3 regions of the Shinella sp. GW821-FHT11G07 genome follow, and region 3 is predicted to be linked to each of the others. Evidence: riboswitches for the same ligand, from Rfam matches in the RefSeq annotation. Region 3 holds a riboswitch; each other region holds the start of a gene.

Region 1 (6,925 bases), on a different contig from region 3:
CGTGCCGGCCGGCGCATCCGGCAGTCGGGCCAGCACCAGATGCACGATGTTGTCGGTAAAATCGTGTTCGCCGTAGGTGATGAAGATCTTCTGGCCAAAGAGACGGTAAGTGCCGTCGTCGCGGCGTTCGGCACGGGTCTTCATGACGCCAAGATCCGAGCCGGCATGCGGTTCGGTGAGGTTCATCGAACCCATCCATTCGCCGGAGACCATTTTGGGCAGGTAGGTGCTCTTGAGGTGGTCGGAACCGTGCGCCGTCAGCGCCTCGATCGCGCCGATCGTCAGCGTCGGGCCGATCGCGAAGGCCATCGAGCCGCTGTTCCACATCTCAAGTGCTGCGACATGCAGCATGTGCGGCAGGCCCTGGCCGCCAAAATCCGGCGAGGCCGTCAGCGAGTTCCAGCCGCCTTCCGCCCAGGCCTTGTAGAGCGACGGCCAGCCATCTGGCATGGAGACCTTGCCATCGACGAAACGCGCACCTTGCGTGTCACCGATCGCCGCGAGCGGCGCGACTTCCTCGGTCGCGAACCGGCCGGCTTCTGACAGGATGGCATCGACGAGGTCGTCGCTGAGGTCGCCGAGATGGCCCCCGTCAAGCGCCGGCGTCAGCCCCGCGACGTGTTTCAGCGTGAACGCAATCTCCTCGACCGGCGCCTTGTACATCTCTATCCTCCTCCCCATGCGCCCTCCCCGAACAAGCGGGCACGGCGATTTGCTGGCGGACAGATTATTGATTTTTACGTAAACGTCAATAATACAGACCAAAGCCTGAAATGCAAAAAGGCCGGCCGGTTGGTGAACCGGTCGACCTGTTTGCTATGCCGGGGCAATCCGGCACATTTATGCAAGCCCATCAGCTATACGGCGAAATGCACTGCTGGCGCGGGCCATTGTAAGGCTGGAACGTGTTGTCGTATGCGCGATAGGAACGATAGCGATTGGCGCACCAGTTCACATGCGAACCGCCGCCGACATAACCGCGGTCGTTGGCAATCGCGCCACCGATAATGGCACCGGCGCCAAACGCTGCGAGCGGGAACCAATAACCATCATGATAGCGGTAGCCGCGCCGCTGGTAACGGTATCCGCGATGGCCCCCGTACCAGCCACGACGATCGCCGCGGTCACGCCAGCCGACATCACGGTCTCGATGGCGCCAGCGACGCTCGGAGCGCCAGCCATCGTTGCGATAGGACCTTCTCGAATCGCGCCAGATTCTACGCTTTACCAACGGGGAGGTGCTTTCGCGAACCAACTGTATATTACTTTCACTCGTCGCTTTGGCCTGCTGGCTGATGGAGCCGGCAAGCGGCATCGCGTTTACAGGCGTGACCGGCGTTGCGGCAAACAGCGCCGACATCGCGACAGCGAAAACTTTGCTGACTAACTTCATCGTCTTTCTCCTGGCAGTGCCTTTCGACGCTTGCTCGAATGGCAATTTGAACGAGAAACGCACTGTAGTCCCTTTCGTTCCATATGTGCTCGCCCCTGCCGCACGTCAATGGCCTGCCAGCATTAGCGCTCCATTAACCATGTCTGTCGCACCATGCTCGCTTGCGGAGGCGTGAGGATCGAACAGGAGCGTCCATGAACCCCAAGCATCTTTCCGGGCTGGCCGCCCTCATGACGGTGGCGGCCCTGTCTTTTCCCGCCAAGGCAGCGGATGTGGAACCGTGGAAGACGCCGGAAAACGCCATCGTCATCGACGCCTACGAGCTGAACGAGATCGACTGGTCAGAGATGCTGTCCGACAAGCGCATCGCCGGTTTCATCTCGAAAGCCTCCGACGGCCTGCCGGAGAGCTATAGCTGCAAGGGCGAGCATAGCGGCGACACGGTGGCGCACTGCAAGACCATGTGGCGCAAATATGCCGTGAGCCGCGAACTCTACGAAACACGCCGCCTGCTTGCCCGCGCCAAAGGGCTGCTGTGGGGCGCCTATCACCTTGCCCGCCCCGGCAACCCGATCGACCAGGCCAATCATTTCCTCGACTATGCCAAGCCGCAGGACGACGAGATGATGGTGCTCGACATCGAGGGCATCGATCCCGACAATTACATGTCGCTCGAGGATGCGCAGATCTTTGCCGGCCATGTGAAGACGCGCACCGGCCGCTACCCGGTGCTCTATACCAACCATTCCACCGCCCGGTACATCGCGCTCAACCGCGACACATACCGCATCCTCTCTCGCCTGCCGCTCTGGTATGCCCGCTACAAGCCGGGCATCGAGGGCGCGTTCCCGATGGGCAACTGGGACAACTATGCGCTTTGGCAGTTCTCCGCCGCCGCGAACTGCTCCAAGCGCCGCTGCCCCTATCGCGTCAAGGGGGCGGAAAACGACATCGACGTCAACGTCGCGCCGATGACCAGGGCAGAGCTGCAAAAGGCCTGGACGTTCGGTGCCCTGCTGCCGGAAAAGCCCTTCGAGCCGCTGGATGAGATGCTCACCGCGTCCATCCCGGCGGGCGGCGCACTCAACGCCACGGCCGAAGCGACCGCCTCTGTCGGCACGGCCGCCCAGACGGCCGGCATCGTCACGCTCGCCGGCGGCAAGACGCCGTTTCCGGTGGCGGTCAGCGCAGAGGTTCGCGCCGGCATCATGGCGAACGGCACCACGACCACCCTGCTCGGGCCTCGCGTGGTAGAGGTTACACCGATGAACTACCAGGATTTCTGAGGGCCAGCCCACAGCCCCGCAAGAGCAGTGTCCGAATGAGCTATACGTTCGCTGTTGGCGACATTCACGGCTGTATCGATCCGCTGAACAGGCTGCTCGCCCGGATCGACGCCTATGCCGCGTCGGGCACGGTGGTCTTTCTCGGTGACTATATCGATCGCGGGCCGGACAGCAGTGCGGTGCTCGACCGGCTGATGGCCGGCCCCTCCGCCAATTTCCGGTGGATATGCCTGATGGGCAACCATGAGGACATGATGTGCGGGGCCTATGACGGGCGCAGCGACCGCGACTGGTGGCTCGACAATGGCGGCCTTGAAACCGAAATGTCGTTCGGCGGCAAGGTGCCGGCCGCCTGTCTCGACTGGGCGGCAAAGCTGCCGCTCATGCATGTCGACGCGCACAGGCTGTTCGTCCATGCCGGCGTATCCCCCGCCTTCCCGCTGGATCGGCAAAGCAGGCGCGACCTGCTGTGGCTACGGTTTCGATCCGATGAGCCAGAAGACTATTGGGGCAAGCACCTGGTACACGGACACACGCCGTCGAAATCCAATCCCCAGACCGTTGGCAATCGCACGAATGTCGATGGCGCCTGCGTGTTCGGCGGCAAGCTCGTCTGTGCAGTTTTCGACGACAACATCGCCGGTGCACCGATCGACTTCATCGAAGTCGCGGCCACCGACGATGGATAGGTCGAATACCGACCGTCACGCCTCGATCGACACATCCCCGATCGGCCGCGAGCAGCAGGCGAGGATGTAGCCCTCCTCGATCTCGTCGTCGAGAATGCCGCCATTGTGGCGCATGTCCACGTCGCCGGAAATCTTCAGGACACGGCAGGTGCCGCACAGGCCGCCCTCGCAGGCCGCGCCGATGCGCACGCCGGCGGCGCGCGCCGTCTGCAGGATCGTCTGGCCGGGCGGGCATTTGCCTTCCTTGCCGGCCATGGTGAAGGAGATGGTGGCCACCGCATTGGCATCGACCTCGATCTCGCCGGCGCCGGCACGAATGGCGATCTCCTCTGGTGCCGGCGCTGCAGCCGGCTGGAAGCTCTCCTCGTGGTAGCGCTCCATGTTGAAGCCGCAGACCTTCAGCATATCCCTGACGCCGCGCATGAACGGTTCCGGGCCGCAGCAAAAGACGGTGCGGTCGCGGAAGTCTGGTGCCAGCAGCGACAGACGCGCCGCGTCGATCCGGCCGCGCAGGCCATGCCAGCCATCGCGCGGATTGTGGCCCTCGACGACGAAACCGAGTGCCAGGTTCGGCATATGGGCCGCCAGACATTCAAGTTCCGCCTTGAACAGCAGGTCGTCCGGCCTGCGCGCGCAGGTGACGAAGGCTACGTCCGACTGCGGTGCGCAATCCGACATCCAGCGGGTCATCGACATCATTGGCGTGACGCCGGAGCCGGCCGAGATGAAGAGGTACTTTTCGGCGGGATAGCGCACGAAGGAAAAGTCGCCGAGCGGTCCGAAGGCCTTCAGCTTCATGCCCGGCTTCAGATGATCGAACATCCACCGCGTGCCGATCGAATTCTTTTGCGCCTTCACCGTCACGGCGACGGAGAAGGGGCGCGAGGGCGTCGAGGACAGCGTGTAGGTGCGCATCACCGGCTCGTCTTCGGAGACGGGCAACTCCAGAGTGACGAACTGGCCCGGCAGGTACCGGAACCAGTTGTCCCGATCCGAACGGAAGGTGAAGGTCATCACATCCGTCGTCTCGACGGTCGCGGCGACGCATTCGAGAAGGTTGTGGCGATCGTGCCAGGGATTGAGCTCGTCGAAATGGCGGAAATGGCTGGCGATCGTCATCTCACGCCACCCGCGGCAGCGGCTGCTTGGCGCCGTCGAGCCGTTCGATCATGAAATTGGCGTACCACTCGACGAACTGCATGACGCCACCTTCATCTTCCGGCGAATAAGGTCCGGGCTGGTAGGCCGGCGAGCGGATGCCGAAGGCATTTTCCTCGACGATCCGGCGGTCTTGGTCGTTGGTCTCGGTCCAGACATGGGTGAGTTCGTCGAGACGATAGTCGACGCCTTCCACGGCATCCTTGTTGACCAGCCATTTGGTGGTGACCTGCGTCAGTTCCGGGCCGAGCGGCAGCACGCGGAAGGTGATGGCGTGGTCGGCCAGCACATGGTTCCACGTCGTCGGGTAGTGGAAGAGCAGCAGCGTGCCGATATGGCTTTCCGGCACGTCGCTCGACAGCGGACGTGCAACGGCGCGCGCGCCCGACATGGTATAGCTCTCGGCATCCTGGATGAGCGGCATGCGGGCGGCGCGGAACTGGCCGGTCGGCGACATGCGGAATTCGCTCGGCAGGCCGGCAGTCTCGCACTTCGCCCAATGCTCGGCGATCACGGGATCATCCTTGGCGCCCTGCACGCCGGTGGCGCTCGGCGCTTCCGGATAGGTGCGGCAGAGTTCCGGATGGTTGGCGGCACAGTGATAGCACTCGCGGTTGTTTTCCCAGACGAGCTTCCAGTTGCCCTTTTCGATGATCGTGCTTTCGAAGGCGACCTTGGTCTCCCCGAGGCGGTGACGGGCGAGATAGGGCTCGACCATGGCGCGGAACGGCGCAAAATCCGGAGCCTCATCGGCAAGGCAGATGAAGATGTAGCCGCCGACGGTCTCGCAATGCATGCGCTTCAGGCTGTGCTGCGTCCTGTCGAAATCCTCCGCCATGTGGCGGGCGAAGAGCAGCGAACCGTCCAGTTCGTAGGTCCACTGGTGATAGGGACAGACGAGCTTGGCAGACGAACCCTTGTTCTGCGTGCACACCCGCGAGCCGCGGTGGCGGCAGGAATTGTGCAGCGCGCGCACCGTGCCCGAGCGGTCGCGGGTGACGACGACGGGATAGTCGCCGACCTGCACGGTGAAATAGTTGCCGGCCTTGGGAATCTCGCAGTCATGGCCGATGAACAGCCAGTCGCGGTACCAGATCGTCTCCAGGTCGAGCTTGTAGTGGTCTTGGTCGATATAGAAGGCCTGCTCGAGGCTGTAGCCGTCGCGCCGGTTCTTGAGCTTGCGGAGCACGTCGCTGCGAATGTCCATGCTGGATCCTCAGATATCCAAATTATTGCCACGCAATTCCGAACGGAAAACCGCTTCACACTTTTCCTGGAACTGCTTTCGGATGAGGCGCACGGAAGGAGACGGCATCCAGGCGGCAAGCCGCACGGAGTGCACGCTTCCCGGCCGCCCGCCGCAGCCAGTCACGATCGTTTCTCCAGGCTGGTTTCCGGGCTGAGGAGTGTTCTTGTCGGGCATGACCGCGTCCAAAAAGTCGAAAACCTTTCGGGGTCATGCCTTCCGAACCAGTGCAGCGCCTTCCCAGACCTCCCGTCCAGTGGCTTCTGCTGCACCTTGCTCCAACACCGTTGCGGGGGCAGCGCCGGAATTCAACCGGCTTCCCAATTCTCCACCCTCCCTGAGGAATGGCACCTTGAGTGTTCCTATCTAAACGCAAGAATCGTCGCGCAACATGTCGGAAAACGACATGGCCTCCTGATTTGACGACAGCTGTTTCCAGAAGAGCCAGGGCGTGGCGGGGTAACTTTCTCCAGTCATACCAAAGCGATATGCCTAATTTTTCGGCGCATTGCCTCGACAATGGCGATGCTGTGGCCAAGCATCACACGCTTGTCATATTGCGACCACGATGTTGCCGGGACAGGAATTGGGAGTGCGACAGCAAGGATTGCTTAACGACGTTTTCCTAAACTCGTCTGCGATCAGGGCGCGAGGATGGAGTGCCGCCACGTGCAGCAGACGAAATTTCGATATTACGACGCCGTTGCCTACAAGCGTGCGAACCCGCCGAAAGCAGCCGTACACACGCAATTTCTCCGGACCGGCCGTATCGACCGCGACGTCAACTGGAGCCCGAGCGAGAAGCGTTACCTCTCCTATCCGGAAGTGGCCGAGCGCACCGGCCGCAAGCTGGAGCGGGCGGGCAGCGTCACGCATGACCGTATCAACGGCTTTCATGAGACGATCCAGTTTCCCAAGCTGATCTTCCACCGTACGCTGGCCGAGACGCCGCATCTAGGCTACTGCCACATCACGGTGGCCAATTCCCGCTTTGCGGAATTCCCGAACGTGCAATGGGCCTTCTACATGACCAATTTCCGTGCCGAGATCGGCGACGGGGAACAGTTCTTCGCCGGCATTTCGAAGAAGCCCGGCCGCATGTATTTCGCCATCGCGATCACCCCGACGGAAGAGGAAGGCCGCCTCACCATCG
Region 2 (6,925 bases), on a different contig from region 3:
ATCGGTGATCCCGTATCGGTCGAGAACACCGGTCTCCAGCAGGTCCATCGAAGAGGCGAACGGCCCGGTTGGCGGACTGACGCCGCCACCGATCACGAGCACATCCGTCACGCCTGCCCCCTCGGCCAGCTGGCCGACGCGGAATTCGAGCGCCCCCTGCGAGAAAATCCGGCGCGCCGCGAGATGCGGGACCGGTACGCATCCCACTTCCCGCAGGCGCCGTGCCGCCGTCAGCATTTCTCCATCCGTTTCGACCGTGCCGATGTCGGTGAGATAGACGCGAGTGCCGCGCGGCAGGAAGGCGCCAAGATCGCCGACCGTCAGTATCTGCTTCGGCAGGATTTCGATGGATGCCGGAAGCTTGCCTGCATCAGCTCGTTCTGTTTCGGTCATTTTCGCTCGCATTGCGGCAGCGCGGTGGAATGCCGGCACCAAGAGGAATGGACGCTCTTCTCACAGCGCGACGTATCTGCGCACCATAATGTTGACGGCTTGCGCCGTTTTGCGTCTAGGAGAGCGCGTCGTATGCCGACCCCGCCTGAAAGAAGACCGCTGTGGTGGCCTAACCGTTGAGATAGCGACGCATGCAATAAAGCAACGTTGCCTGTTCTTCATTCTCACGAACGTCGATTACGCGCCCGAGGAGAATGCGATGGGTTGCCTCGTCAACTTCATTGGTGAGCTCGCATTCGAAGCTGACAGAGGCGTTGGCCAGGATTGGAACACCCGTTAAGCCTTCTCTCCACTCGCCAAGCGTAAATCGATCCTCCGTCGGTGTCTTTCCGCCAAAGACATTCGAAATGTCCTCATGGCCTGGCATCAGCGTGTTGACACAGAAGTGGCGCGTGTTCTCAAAGGCATAAAAACACGAGCTCGAACGGTTGATGCAGACGAGAAGTGTTGCCGGCGTGTCGCTGACGCTGCAGACTGCTGAGGCCGTAAAGCCGTAGCGCTTCCCGCTGTGCCTGGTGGTGACGACGTTGACCGCCGAGCCGAGGCGAGACATGCCGTTGCGAAACGTGGCTTTATCCACGATGTCGAAGCCGTGCTTCACCATGTTCATGTCGGCCCCCTGCTGCTCAGCCAGCACTAGGCCGAGAGTTCTTTTCGGACGATTTCTGCGCCTGCTGCCAGAGCATTCAGCTTGCCTCTTGCTACACGGCGAGACAGGGGCGCCATTCCGCAGTTCGTGCAAGGGCAAAGTTTGTCCGCATCGACAAACTGAAGCGCCTTTCGTAGGGTCGCGGCCACTTCCTCTGGGGTTTCAATGGTATTGCTTGCCACGTCGATGGCCCCGACCATCACCTTCTTGCCTCGAACAAGCTCCATGAGATCCATCGGAACATGAGAGTTGTGGCATTCCAGGGAGATCATACCGATGCTGGATTTCTGTAGCTTGGGGAAAGATTCCTCATATTGCCGCCACTCGGACCCCAGGGTCTTTTTCCAATACGTATTGGCCTTGATGCCGTATCCATAGCAGATATGGACAGCGGTCTCGCATTTGAGGCCCTCGATTGCTTTCTCCAATGTGGCGACGCCCCAGTCATTCACATCATCAAAGAAGACGTTGAATGCGGGCTCGTCGAACTGGATGATATCGACGCCGGCAGCCTCCAGCTCCCTCGCTTCCTCATTAAGGATCTTGGCAAATTCCCAGGCCAGCTTTTCACGGCTCTTATAGTGACTATCAAAGAGCGTATCGATCATCGTCATGGGACCCGGCAGAGCCCATTTGATGGGCTGCTTCGTCTGCTGACGTAGAAATTTGGCGTCTTCGACGAAAACCGGCTTCTGGCGAGACACGGCGCCCACGACCGTGGGGACACTCGCATCATAGCGATTGCGAATTCTGACGGTCTCACGTTTCTCAAAATCAACCCCGTCGAGGTGTTCGATAAACGTCGTAACGAAATGTTGGCGCGTTTGCTCGCCATCGCTGACGATATCGATGCCTGCCTGTCGCTGATCATCCAACGACAAACGCAAGGCGTCCTGTTTGCCCTCAATCAGTTCCTCGTCTTGCAGCTTCCAAGGCGACCAAAGCTTCTCAGGCTCTGCAAGCCACGAGGGTTTGGGCAGGCTGCCGGCGGTTGACGTGGGCAACAGTGTTTTCATGATAGGCGACCTTGTGTTTCCAGTTCGTCAGAGGACGTGATTGGCAGACCATTGCTCAAGAATGGTCCTGTACGGTTTGATGAAGTGCTTCTCGGCGAACTTCCCCTGCTCAATCGCCAGCCGACTCCGTTCTTCTCGATCGTAGACAATCCGGGTCAACGAGTAATCCTGGTGCTTCAGATCTGGCTGATAGCAGGCACCCGCCGCGGAATTGGCGTTGTAAATCTCGGGTCGATAGATCTTCTGAAAAGTCTCCATCGTGCTGATGGTGCTGATAAGCTCAAGATTGGTGTAGTCATCGAGCAGATCGCCGAGAAAATAAAAAGCCAAAGGGGCAACGCTATTCGCCGGCATGAAAAAGCGAACTTGCAATCCCATTTTCCCGAAATATTGGTCGGTCGAGGAGAGCGTATTCTGTTTGTATTCGACGCCCAATACGGGATGCTGATTGTCCGTCCGATGATAGGTTTTGCTGCTTGATGCGCTTAGGCATATGACTGGCGGCTTGTTGAAATGCTCTTTGTAAGCATTTGAATTCAGGAAGCACTTGAACAAGTTTCCATGCAGATCGCCAAAATTATCCGGCGTGCTGAACCCGGGTCGATTTTTGTTATGCTCTGGCAACAACACGCTGAAGTCGTAGTCGCGCACATAAGAGGAGAAATTATTGCCCACGATGCCGTCAATACGTTCGTTCGTTTTGCGATCAACAACAGTTGTTTTCAATATTTCAATGAGCGGAAAGGCATCACTATAGCCTCCGGCGCCAATGCTCATCTCGACGGAAATGATTTCGAGCTCGACAGAGTAACGATCACCTTTGGGGTTATCCCAATGCGCCAGAGCGTTGAAACGGTTGTCAATCATCGTCAGCGCATTGTGCAGGTTCTCTCGGCGGCTCTCCCCTCTAGCCAAATTAGCAAAATTGGTCGTAATGCGCGTATTTTCTGAGGGGTGATATTCCTCGTCTAATTGAACTACCTTAATATTAAAATCGAAATCGCTATTCATCACGACGACGCGCCCTGTTTCCCGAGAAAAAACCTAAGACTATTTACGTAAACTTCAGGGTACACCGGACATTACTTTCTATATTCCCAGTCGGCAGCGTTCACACCGCCCAGACATACGAGTGGTGTGCGGTTTATGCCTGAGGGATCGATCGAGAAAAAATGGTATTATCTCACGGAAGCATGAGCCGTGCTCATGATTTGAGGCCGAAGCCAGAGACAAAAAATGCGGAGATGACGGTATCTCACGAGCCGCCTTCAGACATCGAGGTACTCGAATGCCCGTTCAGCACGCAAAACCGACGGGACATAGGCGCGGGGGCACCTTCCACATCCGCCATGCCTCCGTGATAGACGCCTTGACCGCTCTGGCGACATGAGACATTGGTTCGTCATCGTGGTTCTGCGGATGAAAGTCCGGAGCTAAGAGGGAATTCGGTGAGGGCTTTGATCAAAGCCTGAAGCCGAGGCTGCCCCCGCAACTGTAAGCGGCTAGCGAACGTCCATCCATGTCACTGAGGCATACCTCGGGAAGACGGACGAAAGCAATGACCCGCAAGCCAGGAGACCTGCCGCGATAGATAACGTCCACGGGCGGGGTGTCCCGGAGTGCCGCTTTCGCGATAAGCACTCCCGTGCCGTCGTCTCTGCGTCATGCCGCTGCCCGGCCGCAACCTGATGGCAGTGCAGATGACAGAGATCGCGACCATAGAAAAGCCTGTCGAGCACGGCTCCGCAACCAGTCTTATCGATATCGTCTTTCCCGGAGATACCAACCATCACGGCACTCTGTTCGGCGGAGCCGGACTTGCTCTCATGGATCGCGTAGCCTTCATAGCGGCAACCCGGTTCGGGCGGGCGCCCTTCGTGACCGCCTCTTGCGAGCGGATCGATTTCAGGCAACCCGCACGGATCGGGCACATCGTTGAGTTCACGGCCAGACCGGTCAAGGCTGGACGGCGCTCCTTGACGGTCGAGGTCGAGATGGCGGCGGAGACCATAGTCGGTCGCCAGCGACACACCTGTACGCGCGGCATCTTCCATATGGTCGCGATACCGGAGAGCGGCCACGCGGCGAACTATACATTGCCCGAGCTCGCGGCAGCGGAAACTCTGAACGCCACGGACACCGTTTTCATGGTCGACATCGTCTTTCCGGATCAGGCAAACAGCGTCGGCCGGATGTTCGGGGGCGAGGCGATCGCCTACATGACCAAAGCCGCATTCGTTGCAGCGTCGCGCTACTCCGGCAAGCTGGTCGTCCTCGCCTCATCAGAGCGCATCGATTTCGCACGAGCAATCAAGATCGGTGAAATTGTCGAGGCGGAAGCGCGCGTCGAGCGCGTGGGACGCAGCTCCATGTCCATCGAGACGAAACTTTGGTCCGAAAACCTCCTGACCGGCGAGAGGCATGTTACGGCCACAGGATGTTTCACCATGGTGGCGGTCGATAAAGACCACCGGCCGGTTCCTGTTCGCGATAGCGCCACAGCGGAATCGCTTACCTTTAATCACGGGCGGGCATAACCGTGCTGGACAGGCAACATCTATCGATCTTGCGTGAAGTCGACCGTTTGGGCAGCCTAACGGCTGCGGCTGAGCGGCTGAACGTCTCCCAGTCGGCTCTTAGCCATACGATCCGCAAGTTGGAAGAGCGCTACGGCGTGGCGATGTGGGAAAAGGACGGCCGCAACCTTCGTCTCACAGAGGCTGGCCGCTACATCGTGACACTAGCACAGCGCGTTCTGCCCCAGATTGAAAGGGCCGAGGATGTCCTGTCGGATTATCGCCATGGCCAGCGAGGCTCGCTCAAGATTGGCATGGAATGCCACCCATGCCACCAGTGGCTTATGGGGGTCACAAAGCCCTATCTCATGGAATGGCCGGATGTGGGCCTGGAACTGAAGACATCATTTGCTTTCGGCGGTGTGGCGGCGTTGACGGGGTACGAGATCGATATCCTGATCACGCCGGATCCGATCGAGACGTCCGGCATTCATTATGTTCCAGTGTTCGACTATGAGCTGGTGCTTGCCGTTCCGGCCGATCATCTCCTGACGCTGAAACGCCATGCCGATCCTACGGATCTGCTGAATGAGACACTATTCACCTATCCGGTACCGCCGGAGCGACTGGACGTGTTCACGCAATTTCTGGTGCCCGCCAATTGCCGGCCGCGACATCACCGCAATGTCGAGACGACGGAAATGATGCTCCAGCTCGTGGCGGCAGGGCGCGGGGTCAGCGCCATTCCCAGCTGGCTAGTGCGCCGAGAAGCAGCGGCGCTCGGTGTCTGCCCCGTCCGGATTGGTCAGAGCGGTATCCAGAAAAGCATCCATCTCGGATTAAGAGATGGCGACGACACTGTCGATTTCATCGCCGGGTTTCTCGCGACGTCACGCCAGACATCGGCGTGACGTTTCAGGTGTAAGGCCATCTGGAACGTCTGAACCTTGCAAGCGTTCATCGCGCGATCGCAACCTGCCTGGGCTGACGTAACTTCGGCCAGAGGATCAGCCAGCTCACCAGAACAAGGTTCACGACGTTCCACAGGAAACCATGCAGGAACGCCAGGCGGTAAGACCCGGTCGCGTCGAAGATGTAGCCGGCAGCAAGGCCCCCGCATGCCATGCCGAGCACCGTCGCCATCAGCACCAGGCTGATGCGGATGCCGGCTTCACGTGGCGGCAGGAACTGGCGGATGATCACAGCATACATCGGCACTATGCCGCCCTGGAACAGCCCGAACAAGCCGGAGATCACATAGAGCGAGGCTTGGCTGTTGAAGAACAGATAAAGCAGCAGTGCTGCCGCCTGCATGGAGGAGCCGAGGATCAGCATCGGGCCGGCCCCGATCCGGTCCGCGACCACGCCGGAAGCGAGACGGCTGACGACGCCAAGGCCGAGCATCAGCGACACGATCTGCGTGCCTACGGCGACGCCGTACCCGAGATCGCCGCAATAGGCCACGATGTGGACCTGCGGCATCGACATCGCCATGCAGCACGCAAACCCCGCGACGACGAGAATGCCTTGCAGCACATTGGGCTTGAGGCCGAGTTCCTCGCGCGCCGCTTCGGTCGCCGCATCAGCCTCGGCATAAGCCGCAGTCTGCAGGCGCCGCTTCAGCAGAAGTCCGATCGGCACCATCACCAAAGGGACGAACAGGCCGATGCCGACATGGGTGGCCCGCCAGCCCTGCGCCGTTACAAAATGCTCGATGATCAGCGGCCATACCGCGCCGGAGAGATAGCTACCCGAGGCGGCGAAAGTGACGGCAAGTGCGCGCCGCTTGCGGAACCAGTGGGACAGATCGGAAATCAACGGCGAGAATCCAGCAGCGGAGCCGAGGCCGATCACCGCGGAAATCGCGGCGAACTGCCAAATGTTGCTTGTGAAGGCGGCGGCGATATAGCCGATGCAGAGCAGAAAAGCGCCAATCAGCACCGGTGCGACAATGCCGACCCGATCCGCGAGGCGTCCCATCGCCACCCCACCGAAGGCGAAGCCCAGCATGGTGTAGGTATAAGGCAGCGAGGCGCCGCCGCGCAACGTGTCGAACTCGAGTTGGAGGGTCGGCAGCACCACCACGATCGACCAATTGCCGACGCACGCAACAGTGCCAAGAATGAGTGTGAGCACCAGCCGTAACCAGGCATAGTTTGAATCGACGCCGCCGACTTCGATTCCACTAGGCGCGCTCATCCGCTTCTCCAAATCTGCCATGTCGAGTCCGTCTTCAACCCGGTTTTGTACATTGAATGCGATTGGCTTTACAGTGTCGATAGGGCTCGCAA
Region 3 (6,925 bases):
ATCGTCAATGGCGCAGCGCTCCGGATCGACGGCGGCCTGATCCGCACTGTGATGTGATCGGCCGCGCCATGGAACATGTCCGCCCCCCATCCGTCGCAGCAAGACTACGCCCCCCTGGAATGGGCCGTCAGGCCTTACTGATGGTCCGCCGCGAAACGGCCGCCAAGTTTGCATCGTTGTGGTTCGGGCTCGTCGCCAGTGCACTCTGCCTCATGGCCTATGTCTACGGATTCGGTTTCGCTCAGACGTTCGAGACCGAATCCGTCGTCGTGACGGCGGATCCGCTGGCGGGGCTGAACCTTCTCGTCGTGGTGTTTCTCGGCCTTGTGCTGGGGCTCAGGCTCGCCGGCGCGCTCAGTTGGGAGCGCGAGCATCATACGCTGGAGGTACTGCTGGTCGGGCCGGTCTCATCGAGCGCGATCGTGCTGGCGAAATATCTGGCGGAACTCGTGGTGCTTGCAGCACTTGTTGCCGTCTACTGCATCTATCTTGCTGCCGCACAGCCCCTCGGTGCGGGCGTGACGGGTGCCGGCGATTTCGCCACCATCCTTGCGAATGGCCTGTTCGTGCTGCCGGTCATGGCGATGGGGCTTGTCGTTTCCGCGACAACGGGATCAGTGCGCGTCGCTGTCGTTCTCTATCTGGCGCTCGTGGCGTTGCTCGCGGCCTATGACGTGGGGCTCGGGCTGCTGCGGGCGCTGCCTGCGGAAACCATGAGCCTGTTTTCTCTTTATCTCCGGGCGTTGCTGGAAGCCGCTGCGCCGCTCTTCCATGCGCTGTCGCCCGTTGCGGGCATCGCCTTTCTGGCCCAGCGGCTCGCCACGCAGGAGGCGATTTCGGTGGCGCAGTCGCTCGGCGTTGTCGCTTTGACGGCCGGGCTTCTGCTGCTCTCCTGTCTCATTACCCGCTGGAAGGGAGCCTAGGCATGTGCAGAATCCTCGCCGTCCTGCTCCTTCTTTGCCTATCAGCCGCCAGCCCTGCAAAAGCGATCGAGCCTGAACGACGGGATGCCGTCATCATTACCGGTCGCGTCTGGGATGGTTTTGGCTTCAAGGACATGTTCCTGCCCTCGCATGCGCCGACGCTACACCTTCTGTCGGGCGAAGACAGCGCCATCTCCTTCGTCGAGACGCAGGAATATTACTGGCCGCTTTCCCGGCAGGTCTATGTCGACCTCGAAAGGAAACGTCAGGATGTCACGGGCACCCTCCGGGTCATGCGGGATGGTGTGGTGGCCGCGGAGCTCGAACCCACGCCCTATGTCGTCCTCTATCCCGAGGGTGTCCTGAACGGCAGCGGCCAACTCGTCTGGGGCACTGATGCCATTGCGGCCTACACCGCCTACCAGCAGGAGGAACGCACCTTCGCTCGCCGCTATGTCGAGGCCGAGGCGCAGCAACGCGCCTACGAGCGCAAGTTGCTGGAAGCCGGGGCGGCGCGGCTTCGCGGTGCGCCGGTCGAAATCATCTCGCCGCCCGACCCGCTGCCAAAGCCGAGCCTGCGGCTCGTGACGGCGCCCGCAACGGCCTACCGTCTCGCCCTCGATGCAGGGCAGTACGAGATGGCGCTCATAGTCAACGGAACGCCCGTTCCGGAGACCTTGCGCCGCCTCGACGTCGTCGATATCGCCGGCCGCCGTGTCACCGTCGCCGACGTGGTGCCCGAGGAGCGCTGGACACGGCCGATCGCCACGAACGGCGCGGATATGCGCATCTTCGCCCGACCCGGTTCCACCTTCTACTTGACGCTATCGCAGGCGGATCGTTTCGACGAAACGGAATACATGCCGGTCGTCTCGCCGCAGCAGGATCCGGTTGCAGGACGAAACATCTGGGTTCGGCGCATGGCATCGCAGGTTGATAGCCTCGAGGCCCGCTTCGGGCAGGACGGCGATGTGCTAAACCTGCCGCTCGCCCGCCTGAAGGTGGTGCAGACGGAAGGATCCGGGTTCGGCTACCAGGTGCGCGCGGCCAAGACGGGCGAAAAGGAAGACCTGACGGCCTTCGCGATCTCCGTGCCTTCGAGTATCGACGCGCTGCGTGGCGAAGTTTGGACCGGCGGAGAAGGCACGGCCGCCTTCCGGCGGGATATCGTTGTGGTGCAACCACGTAACGATAGCCTTGCGCTCGGTCTTGCCTTGCTGCCGCTGCTCGGCTGGCTCGGCCCGACGATCATTCGCCGGACGGCAACAAGGGCGGATACGGACAGATAGCCGTAGGGCAATCCCGACCAGGTCTCAGACGCTGCAATGATGGCCAGTGAGGCGCGTGTTGCGATGGCACCTGATTCCACGCAGCGCCTGCGCAAGCCTGGGCAGGAATGCCTGGTAGGGGCGGGCGGACGGTTCAAAACAAGCCAGTTTTAGGGATTGGCGCAATCGATGAACGCGGCTAATTCTGGCTGAAAGACCCGATGGGCGGGGTCGGCCTACTTCGGTGCAGCACCGAAACCGTTGATAAGTCGTCATAGCTGTTGACGCATTTTTTACCTCGTCTACTATATCTTGTGTTCGAGGTTCCTTCGATTCGAAAAGATCGAAGGCTAAGACGGGAATCCGGGGCGGCCATGATGGCCGCGTCAAACCGGAGCTGCCCCCGCAACTGTAAGCGGCGAGCATTCGTTCGATGAAGCCACTGAGGCGCAAATGCCTTGGGAAGGTGAACGGATGCCGCGACCCGCAAGCCAGGAGACCTGCCTCGTACATGAATGTCCACGGGCGGGGTGTCCGGAAGGCGAGCGTTGGGTTGCGGAATGATGTCGCGCCCCGTCTCCCCGTATGTCCCGCATAATCACTTCGGGGTGAAGTTATGTCGATCCAGTTTCCAGTGCATCCGCGCGAGTAAGCGGCGTTTCGTGTCCGGCCGTCTCAGGCGGCCATCTGCCCATCTCCAGTTTTTCGAACGGCCATCGGCGGATGGCTGAACGATTTGTCACGCCCAATTGTCCAATTACGAGGAAGACCATGTCCATCACCGTCTACAGCAAGCCTGCCTGCGTCCAGTGCACCGCGACCACCCGCGCGCTCGACCGCCAGGGCATCGACTACAGCGTCGTCGACGTTTCCGAGGATGCCGATGCCTTCGCGCTCGTGCAGGGGCTCGGCTACCGGCAGGTTCCCGTCGTCATCGCCGGCGAGCAGCATTGGGCCGGCTTTCGCCCGGATATGATCAGCGCGCTGGCTTGAAGCGAGCCAGGTGATGGGCGGGCTCGTCTATTTTTCCACCCGGTCGGAAAACACCCGTCGTTTCGTCGAAAAGCTCTGCCTTCCGGCCTCCCGCATTCCGCTCCGCGCCGACGAGGCGCTGAAGGCGGAGGCGCCCTTCGTGCTCGTCGTGCCTACCTATTGCGGTGAGGACGGGAAAGGCGCCGTTCCCAAGCAGGTGATCCGCTTCCTCAACGATGCGGAAAACCGCGCAAACCTTCGCGGTGTGATTGCCGCGGGCAACAGCAATTTCGGCGCGACCTTCGGGATCGCCGGCGATGCCATCTCCGCCAAATGCGGGGTGCCATATCTCTACCGCTTCGAGCTTTTGGGCACCGCGGAAGACGTCGCCAACGTCAAAGATGGATTGGAACGATTTTGGACACGATGACGCTCGACAAGCCGATCAAGGCCCCGGAGATTACGGCGCTGGACTACCACGCGCTGAACGCCATGCTGAACCTCTACGACGAGGGTGGAAAAATCCAGCTCGACAAGGACCGGCTGGCCGCTAAGCAGTATTTCCTCCAGCACGTCAACCAGAACACCGTGTTCTTCCATAACCTCAGGGAAAAACTCGATTATCTGGTGACGGAGGGCTACTACGAGCAGGAGGTGCTGGACCAGTATGCCTTCAATTTCGTGCGCGACCTGTTCGACCACGCCTATGACAAGAAGTTCCGTTTCCCGACCTTTCTCGGCGCCTTCAAATATTACACGTCCTATACGCTGAAGACTTTCGACGGGAAGCGCTACCTGGAGCGCTATGAGGACCGCGTCTGCATGGTGGCGCTGGCGCTGGCGCGCGGCAACGAAGCACTTGCCCGCGACCTCGTCGATGAGATCATTTCCGGCCGCTTCCAGCCGGCGACGCCGACGTTCCTCAATGCCGGCAAGAAGCAGCGCGGTGAACTCGTCTCATGTTTTCTGCTCCGCATCGAAGACAATATGGAGAGCATAGGGCGTTCGATCAATTCGGCCTTGCAGCTCTCCAAGCGCGGCGGTGGCGTGGCGTTGTCGCTGACGAACCTTCGCGAGATGGGAGCGCCGATCAAGCAGATCGAGAACCAGTCCTCCGGCGTCATCCCGGTGATGAAGCTCTTGGAAGATTCCTTCTCCTACGCCAACCAGCTCGGTGCGCGGCAGGGCGCGGGTGCGGTCTATCTCAACGCCCATCATCCCGATATCATGCGCTTCCTCGATACTAAGCGCGAGAATGCCGACGAGAAGATTCGCATCAAGACGCTGTCGCTCGGCGTCGTCATCCCCGACATCACCTTCGAACTCGCGAAGAACAACGAAGACATGTACCTGTTCTCGCCGCATGACGTGGAGCGCGTCTACGGTGTCGCCTTCTCCGAGATCTCGGTGACGGAAAAGTACCGCGAGATGGTCGAGGACGCCCGCATCAAGAAGAAGAAGATCAAGGCGCGCGACTTCTTCCAGATCATCGCCGAGATCCAGTTCGAAAGCGGCTATCCTTACATCATGTTCGAGGACACGGTGAACCGGGCAAACCCCATCGCCGGGCGCATCTCGATGAGCAACCTTTGCTCGGAAATCCTGCAGGTCAGCGAGCCGAGCGCGTTCAACGACGACCTCTCCTATGCGACGATGGGCAAGGACATTTCCTGCAATCTCGGCTCGCTCAACATAGCGGCTGCTATGGATAGCCCCGATTTCGGCCAGACGATCGAGACGTCGATCCGGGCACTCACGGCCGTCTCCGAGATGAGCCACATCTCCTCGGTCCCCTCCGTCGAGAAGGGCAATGACGACAGCCACGCCATCGGCCTCGGCCAGATGAACCTGCACGGCTACCTCGCCCGTGAGCGCATCTTCTATGGCTCGGAAGAGGGTATCGACTTCACCAATATCTATTTCTACACGGTGACGTACCACGCCATCCGCGCCTCCAACCGACTGGCGGTCGAGAAGGGCGTGAGCTTCAAAGGCTTCGAGAATTCGAAATACGCTTCCGGCGAATATTTCGACAAATACACGGAAGCGGAGTGGCTGCCGGCGACGGAGAAGGTGCGGGGCATCTTCGAAGAGGAGGGTATCCACATTCCGACGCAGGAAGACTGGCTTGAGCTGAAGCAGGCAGTCATGACAGGTGGTCTCTACAACCAGAATCTCCAGGCCGTGCCACCGACGGGCTCGATCTCCTACATCAACCACTCGACGTCCTCGATCCATCCGATCGTCTCGAAGATCGAGATTCGCAAGGAGGGCAAGATAGGTCGCGTCTATTACCCGGCCGCCTTCATGACCAACGACAATCTCGACTACTACCAGGACGCCTACGAGATCGGCCCGGAGAAGATCATCGACACCTATGCGGCGGCGACGCAGCATGTCGACCAGGGCCTGTCGCTGACCTTGTTCTTCCGCGACACCGCGACGACGCGCGACATCAACCGGGCGCAGATCTATGCCTGGAAGAAGGGCATCAAGACCATCTACTACATCCGCCTTCGCCAAATGGCGCTGTCCGGCACGGAAGTGCAGGGCTGCGTCTCGTGCGCACTGTGACATCGGGGAAGACCATGAATATCCAAGTGAAGACCAAAGCCCCGAAGGCGGCCGCCGCCGTGCGCGCCATCAACTGGAACCGCATGGAGGACGACAAGGACCTGGAAGTCTGGAACCGCCTGACCGGAAACTTCTGGCTGCCGGAAAAGGTGCCGCTTTCCAATGACATTCCGTCCTGGGCTACCTTGAAGCCGGAGGAGCAGCAGCTCACCATCCGCGTCTTCACCGGCCTCACCCTGCTTGACACAATCCAGAACGGCGTCGGCTCGGTGCGGTTGATGGAGGATTCAGCGACCCAGCACGAGGAGGCGGTGCTCTCCAACATCTCCTTCATGGAGGCCGTGCACGCGCGTTCCTATTCCTCGATCTTCTCCACGCTCTGCTCGACGCCGGACGTCGACGACGCCTATCGCTGGTCGGAGGAAAACGAGTTTTTGCAGCGGAAGTCGGCGCTGATTATGGAGCAATACGCTTCCGCCGATCCCTTGAAGAAGAAGGTTGCCAGCGTCTTCCTCGAAAGTTTCCTGTTCTATTCCGGCTTCTACCTGCCGATGTACTGGTCTAGCCGCGCAAAGCTCACCAATACCGCGGACATGATCCGCCTGATCATCCGCGACGAGGCCGTGCACGGTTATTACATCGGCTACAAGTTCCAGCGTTCGCTGGAACGGCTGTCGGAGGAACGGCGTCAGGAGATCAAGGATTTCGCCTTCGACCTGCTGCTCGAGCTCTATGACAATGAGGCGAAATACACCGAAGCGCTCTATGACGGCGTCGGCCTGACCGAGGACGTGAAGAAGTTCCTGCACTACAACGCCAACAAGGCGCTGATGAACCTCGGCTATGAGGCGCTTTTCCCGCCAGAGGCCTGCAAGGTGAACCCCGCAATTCTCTCTGCGCTCTCGCCGAATGCCGACGAGAACCACGACTTCTTTTCCGGCTCCGGCTCGTCCTATGTCATCGGCAAGGCGGTCGCCACCGAGGATGCCGACTGGGATTTCTGAGTGCGGATAGGGTGGGTTTGGTATCTGTGGCGTAGCGGCCCGGGAGCGGAGGGCCGTCGCTTCGGTCTGCTATCTATGCCGACCGAGGGATTCAGCATTCCGCGTTTGCTGTTTCCTAAATAAGGCAAGCGGCCAATTCGATGGCTTGGCCGCTTTACCTTTGTAGACTTTAACGATGGTCTTG

Evidence for each region. Region 3 has a riboswitch for cobalamin ahead of nrdH (glutaredoxin-like protein NrdH). Riboswitches for the same ligand answer to the same signal wherever they lie in the genome.
Region 1: linked by a shared signal. The riboswitch ahead of AC1RT2_RS08000 (aromatic ring-hydroxylating oxygenase subunit alpha) and the one ahead of nrdH (glutaredoxin-like protein NrdH) in region 3 are both predicted to bind cobalamin.
Region 2: linked by a shared signal. The riboswitch ahead of AC1RT2_RS30860 (acyl-CoA thioesterase) and the one ahead of nrdH (glutaredoxin-like protein NrdH) in region 3 are both predicted to bind cobalamin.

What each region holds. Positions count from the first base shown of each region.
Region 1 covers NZ_JBXARJ010000003.1:311,894-318,818, forward strand. Annotated here, with positions in the region: gene AC1RT2_RS07975 (acyl-CoA dehydrogenase family protein) at 1-663, opposite strand, end outside; gene AC1RT2_RS07980 (BA14K family protein) at 854-1,393, opposite strand; gene AC1RT2_RS07985 (glycoside hydrolase family 25 protein) at 1,588-2,679, shown strand; gene AC1RT2_RS07990 (metallophosphoesterase family protein) at 2,715-3,368, shown strand; gene AC1RT2_RS07995 (FAD-binding oxidoreductase) at 3,384-4,487, opposite strand; gene AC1RT2_RS08000 (aromatic ring-hydroxylating oxygenase subunit alpha) at 4,489-5,733, opposite strand; cobalamin riboswitch at 5,895-6,142, opposite strand; gene AC1RT2_RS08005 (DUF6656 family protein) at 6,442-6,925, shown strand, end outside.
Region 2 covers NZ_JBXARJ010000026.1:9,128-16,052, forward strand. Annotated here, with positions in the region: gene AC1RT2_RS30840 (methylenetetrahydrofolate reductase) at 1-393, opposite strand, end outside; gene AC1RT2_RS30845 (flavin reductase) at 563-1,063, opposite strand; gene AC1RT2_RS30850 (methionine synthase) at 1,090-2,118, opposite strand; gene AC1RT2_RS30855 (DUF1852 domain-containing protein) at 2,146-3,129, opposite strand; cobalamin riboswitch at 3,510-3,719, shown strand; gene AC1RT2_RS30860 (acyl-CoA thioesterase) at 3,783-4,655, shown strand; gene AC1RT2_RS30865 (LysR family transcriptional regulator) at 4,658-5,545, shown strand; gene AC1RT2_RS30870 (MFS transporter) at 5,592-6,854, opposite strand.
Region 3 covers NZ_JBXARJ010000001.1:496,387-503,311, reverse strand. Annotated here, with positions in the region: gene AC1RT2_RS02250 (SDR family NAD(P)-dependent oxidoreductase) at 1-57, shown strand, start outside; gene AC1RT2_RS02245 (ABC transporter permease subunit) at 141-923, shown strand; gene AC1RT2_RS02240 (hypothetical protein) at 926-2,212, shown strand; cobalamin riboswitch at 2,496-2,713, shown strand; gene nrdH (glutaredoxin-like protein NrdH) at 2,963-3,184, shown strand; gene nrdI (class Ib ribonucleoside-diphosphate reductase assembly flavoprotein NrdI) at 3,198-3,593, shown strand; gene nrdE (class 1b ribonucleoside-diphosphate reductase subunit alpha) at 3,590-5,737, shown strand; gene nrdF (class 1b ribonucleoside-diphosphate reductase subunit beta) at 5,752-6,741, shown strand.